DNA from 3 places in the Sphaerisporangium sp. NPDC049002 genome. Region 3 is predicted to be linked to each of the others. Evidence: riboswitches for the same ligand, from Rfam matches in the RefSeq annotation. Region 3 holds a riboswitch; each other region holds the start of a gene.
What was found. Region 3 has a riboswitch for cyclic di-AMP ahead of AB0B89_RS05600 (hypothetical protein). Riboswitches for the same ligand answer to the same signal wherever they lie in the genome.

Region 1 (3,880 bases), on a different contig from region 3:
CCCACGGGTGGGCGCGGACAGAAAAGGGCCGGGGGATGACATCCCCCGGCCCTCTCGCCGGCCTTATTTGACCTTGACGACGATCGTGTTCACGGCCTTGTCATGAAGGCACTGCTGGAGCGGCTTGTCCCAGAACTGCCACAGAACGTTCACCAGGCAGAAGATCGAGCCGATCCAGTTCACCACAGGAATCCACTGGAGAATCTGCGACGGCCCCCAGAGCACGGCCGCGCGCTTGATCGCCACGTCGGTCGTCAGACCGCCGGCGTCCAGCGTGCCGCCCACAGGGACGACCTTGATCCCCATGAGGATCTTGCCGACGGTCTGCCCGCGCTGCTTGAGCATCACGACCTCGTAGGCGATCCAGATGGCTCCGACGAGCAGCGAGATCAGCAGCGACGCGAGGAAGGCTCCGCTCGGCGGGGTGATCACCCCCGTGGTGGCGTTGTAGCTGACCTGGATCACGATGATCGCGTTCAGCACCATGCTGATGATCACGTACGGGATCATGAGGATCACCCCGTCGATGAGGCGGGCGACCAGGCGCTGCCACCACTCGGCCAGAGGCGCCGGCGCGCCCGGAGGCTGCGCGCCCGCCGGGGCGTAGGGCTGCTGGTAGCCGCCCTGCGGGTAGCCCGGCTGGCCGTAGCCCTGCGGGGAGTATCCCTGCTGGCCGTACTGCGGCTGCTGGCCGTAGCCGGCCTGCTGCTGCCCGTACTGCGGCTGGCCGTACTGCTGATCGCCATAGCCCTGCTGCTGGCCGTACTGCTGCTGCCCCTGTTGGGCCTGCTGGCCGTACGCCTGCTGGTCCTGGCCGGGCTGCTGGCCGTAGCCCTGCTGGCCCTGCTGGCCGTACTGCGGCTGCTGGCCGTAGCCCTGCTGACCGTAGGCCTGCTGCTGGCCGTAACCCTGGCCCTGCTGAGGCTGCTGGCCGTAACCCTGCTGGCTCTGCTGGCCATACTGCTGCTGGCCGTAGCCCTGCTGCCCGTAGGGCTGGCCGGCGACCGGCTGCGAGTCGTGCTGACCGTACGCCTGCTGACCCTGCTGGCCCGGCGACTGGGACTGCTGGGGATGGCCCTGCCCGTACGCTCCGGTGCCGCCCTGCTGCCCGTAGGCACCCTGCTGGCCGTACGGCTGCTGCTGCCCGTAGGACTGCTGGGGGTAGCTGTTCTCTGATGTCGGCTGGGGACGGTGAATGACCGTCACCTCCGGGTCGGCGTTGTGCTGCTGCCCATATTGCGGAGATCCGGAGAACGACTGATCGTCCTCCGGTTCGTCCCGTGGGTACGGCGGCTGTCCGGTGCTCACCGTGTCACCTCACTTCGGCTTCGCATGCGGCATATGTCAGACACACATGCTGTGGTGTTGCCCAACGTAGCGACAGTGGCATCAACAGTCACCTTTCCATCGCGTCATCCCACCGGTCAAGATCGCGGGATCAAATGGAGAAGCATGCGTGTGTTACCGAGAGTGTTCGGCTTGACGTGTTCCAGATCGAGGAACTCGGCCACGCCCTCATCGTAGGAGTCCAGCAACTCGGCGTACACCTCCGGAGACACCGGAGTGCCCTGGACCTCCTCGAACCCGTGTCTGGCGAAGAAGCCGACCTCGAACGTGAGGCAGAAGACCCGCCGCAACCCGAGCTCCCGCGCGGTGTCCAGCAGCGCGGCCACGATCATGTGCCCGATGCCGAGGCCGCGGCGGCTCTCGTCGACGGCGACGGTGCGGATCTCCGCGAGGTCCTCCCAGAGCACGTGCAGCGCCCCGCAGCCCACCACCTCCCCGCCGCTCTCGGCGACCCAGAACTCCTGGACGTCCTCGTAGAGGGTGACGGTCGACTTGCGCAGCAGGCGCGGGCCGTCGCCGGAATAGGTGTCGACCAGTCGCCTGATCGTCCGGACATCGGGAGTGCGTGCTCGCCTGACGACGAGCGTGCTGCCGGCGCGTCCGGGCTCCACGACCTGCTCCATGACCGGTCAGCGTATCCGGCCCCTGAGGCGGGACTCCCCCAGTGGCAGGGGTTCGCGCGCCATAACGGCTGGACCCAAACCCCTTCGATCCTAGCCTCCGTCGCGCTGGGTAATCGGTCGAGCGCCGTGCGTCGAAATCGCCGGTCTTGTTGACATTTCATAGTCGACGCGGAGGCAGACCTGCGACTTTCTGCGCCAACCGACCCCCAAAGACTCGTAAAGCCAGGGTAACGTGGGCCCATCGTCGCAGCGGGCGTGATCTTCTCGTGATGCGTCGGTTGTGAAACCTCAACAGAATTCGCAGTTCTGGTTGAGCAGGAACCTCGACTGCACTAGTGTCCAGCGTCAATGTCGGTCATCGCCTAGCGGTGGCTGAAACCGCCTAATCCCGGCCACATCCAACGTGGCGGGGAACCGGGGACCCAATGGTGAGAGACGGGGCGACCCGGCGGACCACCACCCCTGGGGTGAATCCGAGCGGGAGGCATCGCGTTCCTCCATGATCACGCGCTCGGTAGGGCTACTCCGGCCCGAACCCGTCAGCTAACCCGGTAGGCGGCAAAGGAGAGGAGCTTGTTGGTGCAGCCTAGGCGCACGCCTGGAAAAAGCGCGGGCAGGCATGCCCGCTCCCGAGAACGGAGCCCGCGTTCCTGGCTCGGCACGGTCCTGGGAGCGCCCCGACGCCTCCCGCGCCGTATCGCGCTCGTCACCGTCACCCTGACGGCCGTGACCTTCGGGTCGCCCCTGATGAACGCCACCGCCGATCCCAAGCCCAGCCTGAACCAGCTGAAGACCCAGGTCGAGCACCTCTACAACGAGATCGAGTCGCTCACCGAGCAGTACAACGGCCAGAAGGAGCGTCTCGAGCAGGCGCGGCGCTCGGCCGACCTCGCCAAGAAGACGCTGGCCAAGAGCCAGACCGATCTGGAGGAGAAGCGCCGCAAGGCCGGGCTGTACGCGCAGGACGCCTACATGACCGGCGGCATCGACTCCTCGCTCGCGCTCGCCATGTCCGGCGACCCCGCGGGCTACCTCGACCGGGCGGCCACGACCTACGCCCTCCAGTTGCAGCAGGGCGAGGAGGTCTCGCAGATCACCAAGGCCATGGACATGGCCGAGCGCGCCAAGGCGAGCGCCAAGGCCCGCGAGGTAGAGGTCAAGCAGCTCGTCACCGACCTTTCGGTCCAGCGCGACAAGATCCGCGCCCTGGTCACCAAGACCGAGACCAGCCTGTTCAGGCGGGCGCTCTCCCAGGTGGGCCAGTCGTTCGGCAGGGCGACGAAGGTCGACATCCCGATCCCGGGACAGGGCAAGGCCGCGGAGGCCACCAAATGGGCGCTGACGCAGCAACTCAGGCCGTACGTCTGGGGCGCCGCGGGCCCGACCACCTTCGACTGCTCCGGCCTGGTCATGTGGGCCTACCAGAAGGTCGGCATCAGCCTGCCCCACTACACCGGCGACCAGTGGACCGCCGGCACCCACGTGAAGCGGGAGGATCTTCGCGCCGGCGACCTGGTCTTCTTCTATAGCGACCTGCACCACGTGGGCATCTACATCGGCGGCGGCATGATGGTGCACGCGCCTCACACGGGTGACGTGGTGCGGGTGGCCCCGCTGGGCAACCGGCCGTTCGCCGGCGGCGTGCGCATCGCCGACTGACAGTGCCCCAAGATGTCACAGGTGCCCGTACGGGCCTGGGGCAGCCGTCGAGGCGACACGGCGGGCAGGCGGTGGTTCATGCCTGCCCGCGTGCTTCCCTCGCCACACGGCGCGCACGCTCGGCTGGATCAGCCCACGACGCGCCGTCCTCAGCCGGCCGCCCTCGGTCAGATGAGCCTGCGTCGCGCCGCCCAGGCCACCGCCTCGATGGCGGTGGCGACGCCGATGCGATCGCAGATGCCCCGGAGGCG
Region 2 (3,880 bases), on a different contig from region 3:
GGCCCAAACATCAAAGACGCGCACCGCGTCACGTCATACCCGCGGCGTCCCGGTTGTGAGCTCTCCGCCATCAATTCTCAACATTGGACCGTTAGTAACGTGCGATAATTTGTTGGAATCTGTTGAAGAGGAGAGCACGATGCTGGCCCAGCAACGGCAGCAGGCGATCCTCGAGCGCGTTCGCAGGAACGGCGCGGCACGGGTCGCCGACCTGGTCCGCGAGCTCGGGGTGTCCGATATGACCATCCGCCGCGACCTGGAGGTCCTGGCCGAGCGCGGGCTGATCGAGAAGGTGCACGGCGGCGCCACGGCCACGGGCGCCGGGTCCACCGAGGAGCCGGGGTTCGCGGCCAAGTCCGTGCGCCAGCAGGCCGAGAAGGAGGCCATCGCGCGCCGGGCCGCCGAGCTCGTACGCCCCGGCACCGCCGTGGCGCTGTCGGCGGGCACGACCACGTGGACGCTCGCCCACCATCTGGCCGACATCCCCGAGCTGACCGTCATCACCAACTCGGTGCAGGTCGCCGACGTCTTCCACCGGTCGGGTCGTCCCGACCAGACCGTGGTGCTCACCGGAGGAGTGCGCACTCCGTCGGACGCGCTGGTGGGCCCGGTCGCCGTGGCCGCCATCCGCCGGCTGAACGTCGACACGCTCATGCTCGGCGTGCACGGCATGAATTCCCGGGCGGGGTTCACGACTCCCAACCTGCTGGAGGCCGAGACGAACCGCGAGCTGGTCGCCGCCGCGCAGCAGCTCGTCGTGCTCGCCGACCACACCAAGTGGGGCACGGTGGGCATCAGCACGATCGCCAAGCTCGACGAGGCCCACGTCGTGATCAGCGACACCGGCCTGCCCGAGGAGGCCAGGTCGACGCTGTCCGACCAGGTCGGCACCCTGATCCTGACCGGCCCCGCCGGTGCCCCGCAGGTGGTGGCCCAGTGAAGCGCACGGCCACCCGCCTCGCCGACGGCCGCGAGCTGATCTACTTCGACCGCCGCGACGACGCCGACCGCGGCGCGCCCGACACCCGTGAGCTGCCCCCGCGCCCTCCGGCGTCCGAGCTGCGCCACGACCCGGTCATGGACGAGTGGGTCGCGGTCGCCGGTCACCGGCAGAGCCGTACGTTCCTGCCTCCCGCCGCCGAGTGCCCCCTGTGCCCCTCGGCGCCGGGCCGGCCGACCGAGATCCCGTCCGCCGAGTACGACGTCGCCGTCTTCGAGAACCGGTTCCCGTCCTTCAGCTTCCACGCGGGCGACTACGAGCAGGTGGGCGGACTGAGCGAGGTACGGCCCGGCCTCGGCCGCTGCGAGGTGGTGTGCTTCACCTCCGAGCACGGGTCGTCGTTCGCGACGCTCTCCCCCGACCAGGTCGACCTGGTCCTCACGGCCTGGGCCGACCGTACCGCCGAGCTCTCGGCGCTGCCCGGCGTGGAGCAGGTGTTCTGCTTCGAGAACCGGGGCGCCGAGATCGGCATCACGCTGTCCCACCCGCACGGGCAGATCTACGCCTATCCCTACGTGACTCCCCGCACCCGGCAGATGCTGGCCTCCGCCGAGCGCTACCGGGACCGCACGGGCGGCAACCTGTTCGCCGACGTGCTGGAGGCCGAGCGCAAGGACGAGACGCGCCTGGTGGCGTCGAACGACTACTGGACGGCGTTCGTCCCGGCCGCGGCCCGGTGGCCGTTCGAGGTGAACGTCTACCTGAACCGCAAGGTCCCCGACCTGTGCTCGCTGGACGCCGAGGAGCGCGCGGCGTTCGGCCCTCTCTACACCGAGGTGCTCAGGCGGCTCGACGGCCTGTTCGGCGTGCCGATGCCCTACGTCGCGGCCTGGCACCAGGCCCCGGTCCGCACAGGGCGCGACCTGGCCTACCTGCACCTCCAGCTGTTCACCATCCGGAGGGCCAAGGAGAAGCTGAAGTACCTGGCCGGTTCGGAGTCCGCGATGGGCGCCTTCGTGAACGACGTCCTCCCCGAGGAGGCGGCCCGGCTGCTCCGGTCCCAGGATGACCTCGGGTGATTTCCACCTCAAAGTCGCCATAATCAGGTCTTTACCACTACCATCCATCGCACACCGGCCGCATCGGCCGGTGCGCCTAATCCCAGGTGTCCCGCCTGGGAACCGGGGACCCAATGGTTCTTGGGGTGAATCCACTTCGTGGTAGGGCGACTCCGGCCCGAACCCGTCAGCTAACCCGGTCGGCAGATGGAGAGGAGTGGGCTCTGCCCCCGACTTCGGGCCGCTACGTCTACGTGGCCGCCAGCGTTCTGACCGCGGCCGGGCTCTTGCTCGGCCAGACGACGGCGGGAAACGCCGCCCCGAAACCCTCAGAGAAACAGCTCAAGTCGCAGCTTGCCGACCTCGGCAAGAAGGTCGACAAACTGATCGGCGAGTACAACGCCAAGCGCGTCGCCGTCGCCAAGGCCAAGGCGGCCGAGAAGTCGGCACGCGAGCGCCTGCGGAACGCCGAGACCGACCTCAAGGCGGCGCAGGAACAGGTCGGCGACATCGCCCAGCTCCGCTACCAGGCGGGCGGCCTCGGCATGGTGGGCGAGCTCATGTCACCGGGCTACGGTGACGCCGCCATGCTCCAGCAGCTCCAGGCCGAGCAGTCGGCCAAGCTGGTGGGCTTCACCTCGGCCAGGGACGCCCGCAAGAAGGCCGCCGACGACGCGGCCGATCTGACCAAGCAGCTCCGCGACGACGTCGTGGAGGTGACCGCCCAGCGCAAGGACGCCGAGAAGCTGATCGGGCAGATCAAGGACAAGCTCGACCAGCTCGTCCCGACCGCGCCGGGCAAGCGGGCGAACGGGTCATGGGCTCCCGAGCTCCCCACCGGCGGCGACAACATCACCCCGAGGACGCGGCTGATGCGCGCCGAGGTGAAGGACCACTTCTCCCTGAGCTTCCCGGTCGGCTGCTACCGCGCGGAGAACGACGGCGGTGAGCACCCGCTGGGCCGGGCGTGCGACTTCATGCTGAGCTCCGGCGGCGCGATGCCCTCGGCCGCGGAGGCCGCGCTGGGCGACCAGGTCGCCGCCTGGGTCATCAAGAACGGCCGCAAGCTGGGTGTGAAGTACGTGATCTACAAGCAGCGGATCTACAACCTGGGATTCCCCGGCTGGCGGGCCATGTCGAACCGCGGCGGCGTCACCGCGAACCACTTCGACCACGTGCACGTCTCGATGTACTAGCCACTCCCGGCCCGGCCCGGCCCGGCTCGGCTGAAGGCCGGCCGGGGCGGGGCGGGGCGGCCGGTCAGCCCGCCAGGCGGATCGGGTTGACGATGTCGGCGTAGATGAGCAGGGTGCCCATCACGAGGAGCACGGCCGCCATGGCGTAGGTCAGGGGCAGGGCCTTGGCGATGTCCACGTACCCGGGAGCCGGACGCCGGCGGACCCGGGCGTACCCCCGCTTGAGGCCCTCCCAGAGCGCGCCCGCGATCTGGCCGCCGTCAAGGGGCATCAGCGGGATGAGGTTGAACAGGCCCACTGCGAGGTTCACTCCGGCGAGAAGCTGGAGCAGCCCGGAGATCTTGTTCTCGACCGGGACGGGGGCCGCGGCGATCTCGCCGCCGATGCGGCCCGCGCCGACGACGCTCATCGGGCTGTTGAGATCGCGCTCACCCCCGCCGAAGGCGGCGTGCCAGACCCCGACGAGCTTCTCGGGGAACCTTCCGAGAGCCTGGGCACTGCGTTTGGTCACGTCCCACATGACGCCGGCGACGTAACCGGGGCCCTGCTTCTCAAGGACGACGGTGGCGCTGACGCCCAGGTAGCCGACGGCCTTGTCGATCTTCGCCGGGTCGTCGATCGACGGGCGGTCCTGCGCGATCAGGTTCGCGTTGAGCGTCATGGGCTTGCCGCCGCGCTCGATGCCG
Region 3 (3,880 bases):
GGCGTCTGTCCGCCTGGTGGCGTCGCCGTTGACTTAGGAGACGGCCCGACCCTACTTCATGGCCAGCTCCTTCCTCACCACCGTTCCCCTCACGAAGACGACAGGGAGATCGCCCTGGCGGCCTTCTGCTACGAAACCGCCGCCGATTGACCGGCGTAGGGCGGCTCATGACGATGGATCGGCACCATGGCCCCGTGCAACGGCGCCGCCGTGCTCGGACTCAGTGTCGAAGCCCCGGGACACTCGCGCAGGCCGCACAGCTCATTGAGCAACGCCACCATCGACCACAATGATGACCCGCGGCGGACGCAGGGTGGTGATCGTTGATCGGCCGCTTGCGGTTCATCTCCGCCTACCGCCTCGTCTACGGGGTCAAGCGGCTGTGCCGGGTGTGAACGTGGCGCGCAGCGCCTTCTACGCCTGGCTGGGGCGGGAGCCGGCCGGCGCGGGCCGTTGAGGACGAGCGGATCGTGGAGAAGATCCGGCGCTTTCATGACGCCTCGGGGGGACGAACGGCTCGCCGCGGATCACCGCGGACCTGCGTGATTCCGGGGAGCGCGTCAACGCCGAGCGGGTGGCCCGGTTGATGCGTGTGCATGGCATCGTCGGGCTGCATCTGCGTAAGGGCAGGCGGACCACGATCCCTGACGAACTCGCTCCGCCGGTCCCTGACCTGCTCAAACGTGACTTCGCAGCCGGTGGGGTCAACCGGAGGTGGTGCGGGGACATCACCTATCTGCCGGTCGGTGACTCGTGGATGTATCTCGCGACGGTGATCGATATCGGGTCGCGGCGACTGGTCGGCTGGTCGATCGCCTACCACCTGCGGACCGAGCTGATCAGCGACGCGTTGAAGGCGGCGGTCGGAGCGCGAGGCGGCCAGGTCGACGGCGTGATCTTTCATGGTGACCGCGGCTGTCAGTACACCTCGGCCGAGTTCGCGGCGCTCTGCGACGGCTGTCGGATCCGCAGATCGGCGGGCAGGACAGGGACGTGCCTGGACAACGCCCTGGCGGAGGCGTTCAACGCCACGCTCAAGCGTGAACTGCTGCAAGGGGGACAACGATCATGCCGGAGACCCGGTCGCGACCAAAGAGCCCACAACGACCCCACACAGGCCCGGAAATGACTGTGGGCACCCTCCGTCAAGTGGAGAATGCCCAGGTCATCGGCCGGTGCCGTGGTGCGCCGCCAGGGACTCGAACCCCGGACCCGCTGATTAAGAGTCAGCTGCTCTAACCAACTGAGCTAGCGGCGCGTGACTACGGTGACTTTAGCAGTCCTGGCCAGGCTCCGCACATCCTCAGCGGCGATGTGGGGCTTTTCAGGTGGTTCCCCACAGGGCCCACGCCGGGCGTGTCGCGCGGAGGCCTCCGGGTCAGCCGGTGGCGAGGACCACCGGGGTGGGGGGCGTGGCGGGATTGGTGTCGTAGACGCCCCACGCGCCGTTGGAGAACGGGACGGGGTAGTTCTTCTTGCCCACGCCGTCGCCCCACTTGGTGATCACGTAGTCGACCTTGATGTGTCCGGCGGCGAAGCCGGTGACCACCAGGGAGGAGTTGTTGAAGGTACCGCCGGTCAGCTCCGCGAAGGTCTTCCCGTCGATGTCGAGCATGACGCCGCTCTCGGACGGGATCCCCGGGCCTCGGTCGCCGATGAAGAAGGGGGCCTTCTTGTCCTTGTAGACGACGTATCCCTCGGTGCCGAGAGGCCAGCTGGGGCTGGCGAACAGGCCCTTCTGCATCGGCTTGCCGATGGCCGGAAGTCCCGTGTCACCCATGCGTCCTGAGGCGTCGTCCCAGAAGTACGAGGCCCTGGTGGAGCCCTTGAGCAGCATCGGCTTCTCGGTCTGGACCGCGACGGGGTTCAGGGGCTTGTCGTCGGCGTGCGCCGAGACCGTGGCGCAGACGGCGGTGGCGCAGGCGAGGACGACGCCGGCGACACCGGACGTCCATCGACACTTGGGGGTGATCTTGAAAGGAGGCATGGGAGGATAGGATCTTTCATCAGAAGACAAGGGGACCCGCGCTCCGAGTGGTCAGGAGTTCGGTGCGGGGGGTGGAAAGCGCTCTCAGGGTGAGGCGAGGCTTCGTGGGGTCCATCGCGGCGCTGAGCGCGCATTCGTACGTGGTCGGTCAGCGGTGGCGGCTTGCCACCATGTGTCACAGAGGGCGTAGATCGCTCGCGTGCACGGCTGCTACCAGCCGACTTGTCCGCCGCTTCTGACGGCGAGATCCGGGTCTAGGGTTGCCCGGTGCAATGACTGCTCGGAGTGGGGTGCTCCACTCGGGTCTCCTCTCCAATCACGTCTACCGGGTTAGCTGACGGGTTCGGGCTTGGAGTCGCCCTACCGCTCACGCGGATTCACCCCAAGAGATTTGGGTCCCCGGCTCCCCCGGGCCTGGTGTGGCCCTGGAGATTCGACACTTGGGGCGGCGGCCTTCGGACTGAAGACCAGGTCACCGCCCCTTTCGTGGTTGAAACCTTACCCACCGAGTCAGGACAAAGCAAACGAAAGTGCTACAAAGCATTATTAGATCTACCTTCGCACTACAAACCCCTATATTTCAGACATCGGGGCTTATAGAGGACGTGCGGCGCGACGATCGGGGAGATCAGGGGAGATCAGGGGCCGGGAGACATGAATCGGGGCCGGACAGTCCCCCGCCTGTCCGGCCCCGATCTTCACGGTCCAGCGCCGATGCCTTCCCCCAAACGCATCGGGCGGTCCCGCTGTACGGACGCGGTCCCCCACCGCGTCCTTCTGGCGAAAAGCTCTGCGGCGCCCTCTCGGGCGGCTGGTCGCATCCCCCTTGACCTGCCTTAACACTACATACCGGGGCCTGAGCTACTCGTCATCGCCGGGTATAGATTCGGTCTAACTCGCTGGGATGACCGGGTACGGCCGGACCCGCCGGGCCAAGCGGCTATTCGGGCAGTTCGACCTTGACCTCGGTGCCCCTCTCCAGGGAGCGGCTGACCGTGCAGTGCCGCTCGTGGACCCGGTGGGCCACGGCGCGGAAGACCTCGTCCGCCTCCGCGTCTCCCTCGGGCAGCTCGACGTCGTACGTGATCGTGACCGGGCCGAGCAGCGTGGGCTCGGCCTTCTGGGCCTCGACCGTCATCGCCAGCCGTACGAGCCTGTGCCCGCGCTGGGCGGTGAGCGGCTCGACGGTCACGATGTTGCAGCCTCCGACCGCGGCGAGCAGTAGCTCGACGGGGGTGAAGACACCCTCCTCGTCACCACTGCCCATCGCGACCTCCGCTCCGCGCGCGTTGCGCGCCACGAAGCCGTTGTCAGTACGCTCCACATTCACCGATGCCATGCTCTGGAGCCTAGAGCCGGCGGGGAACGCTCAGGCGTCGGGGTGCTCGGAAAGGTAGGCGAGGTAGACGGGACGCAGCGCCTCCCCGAGCTCGCCCTCACCGGAGGCCATCGCGTCGCTGAGCAGCGCCGACACCCGGCTGAGATCGTTGGCCGTCTCATCCCCGTGACCGCTCGCGGCCTCGGCCGCCGGGATCACCTTCAGCAGTTCCCACAGGAAGCCGAAGTCACCGTGCGCCACGGCGTAGCGCACCGCCCTGTCGTGGAGCTCCTTGGGCGTCAGCGACTGCAGCTCGTCCTGGTCCATTAAGGCTCACCCCCTTTATGGCCCTTTCCCCGTGATCAGGGGGATATGCACGTTAGGCCAGTCGAACGATCATCTTGCCGAGGTTCTCCCCTCGGAGCATGCCGATGAAGGCGTCCGGGGCGTTCCGCAGCCCCTCCACGACGGTCTCCCCGAAGGTGATCTTGCCTTCCTGGAGCCACCCGCCGACCTCCCTGATCATGTCGGGCCTCCGGTCCGCGTGGTCCCCGACGATGAAGCCGCGCAGCGTG

Region 1: it holds a riboswitch for cyclic di-AMP, as region 3 does, so the genes downstream of both, AB0B89_RS13040 (NlpC/P60 family protein) here and AB0B89_RS05600 (hypothetical protein) in region 3, are expected to answer to the same signal.
Region 2: it holds a riboswitch for cyclic di-AMP, as region 3 does, so the genes downstream of both, AB0B89_RS01960 (hypothetical protein) here and AB0B89_RS05600 (hypothetical protein) in region 3, are expected to answer to the same signal.

What each region holds. Positions count from the first base shown of each region.
Region 1 is NZ_JBEZFH010000048.1:27,467-31,346, reverse strand. Features, by position in the region: gene AB0B89_RS13050 (RDD family protein) at 64-1,308, opposite strand; gene AB0B89_RS13045 (amino-acid N-acetyltransferase) at 1,425-1,970, opposite strand; cyclic di-AMP (ydaO/yuaA leader) riboswitch at 2,340-2,544, shown strand; gene AB0B89_RS13040 (NlpC/P60 family protein) at 2,550-3,629, shown strand; gene AB0B89_RS13035 (LuxR C-terminal-related transcriptional regulator) at 3,797-3,880, opposite strand, start outside.
Region 2 is NZ_JBEZFH010000004.1:83,322-87,201, reverse strand. Features, by position in the region: gene AB0B89_RS01970 (DeoR/GlpR family DNA-binding transcription regulator) at 140-940, shown strand; gene galT (galactose-1-phosphate uridylyltransferase) at 937-2,019, shown strand; cyclic di-AMP (ydaO/yuaA leader) riboswitch at 2,083-2,218, shown strand; gene AB0B89_RS01960 (hypothetical protein) at 2,253-3,194, shown strand; gene AB0B89_RS01955 (site-2 protease family protein) at 3,259-3,880, opposite strand, start outside.
Region 3 is NZ_JBEZFH010000014.1:46,698-50,577, reverse strand. Features, by position in the region: gene AB0B89_RS05615 (hypothetical protein) at 1-150, shown strand, start outside; partial or broken gene AB0B89_RS05610 (IS3 family transposase) at 518-1,129, shown strand; tRNA gene AB0B89_RS05605 (tRNA-Lys) at 1,182-1,258, opposite strand; gene AB0B89_RS05600 (hypothetical protein) at 1,379-1,987, opposite strand; cyclic di-AMP (ydaO/yuaA leader) riboswitch at 2,291-2,436, opposite strand; gene AB0B89_RS05595 (OsmC family protein) at 2,928-3,326, opposite strand; gene AB0B89_RS05590 (hypothetical protein) at 3,357-3,632, opposite strand; gene AB0B89_RS05585 (NADP-dependent oxidoreductase) at 3,685-3,880, opposite strand, start outside.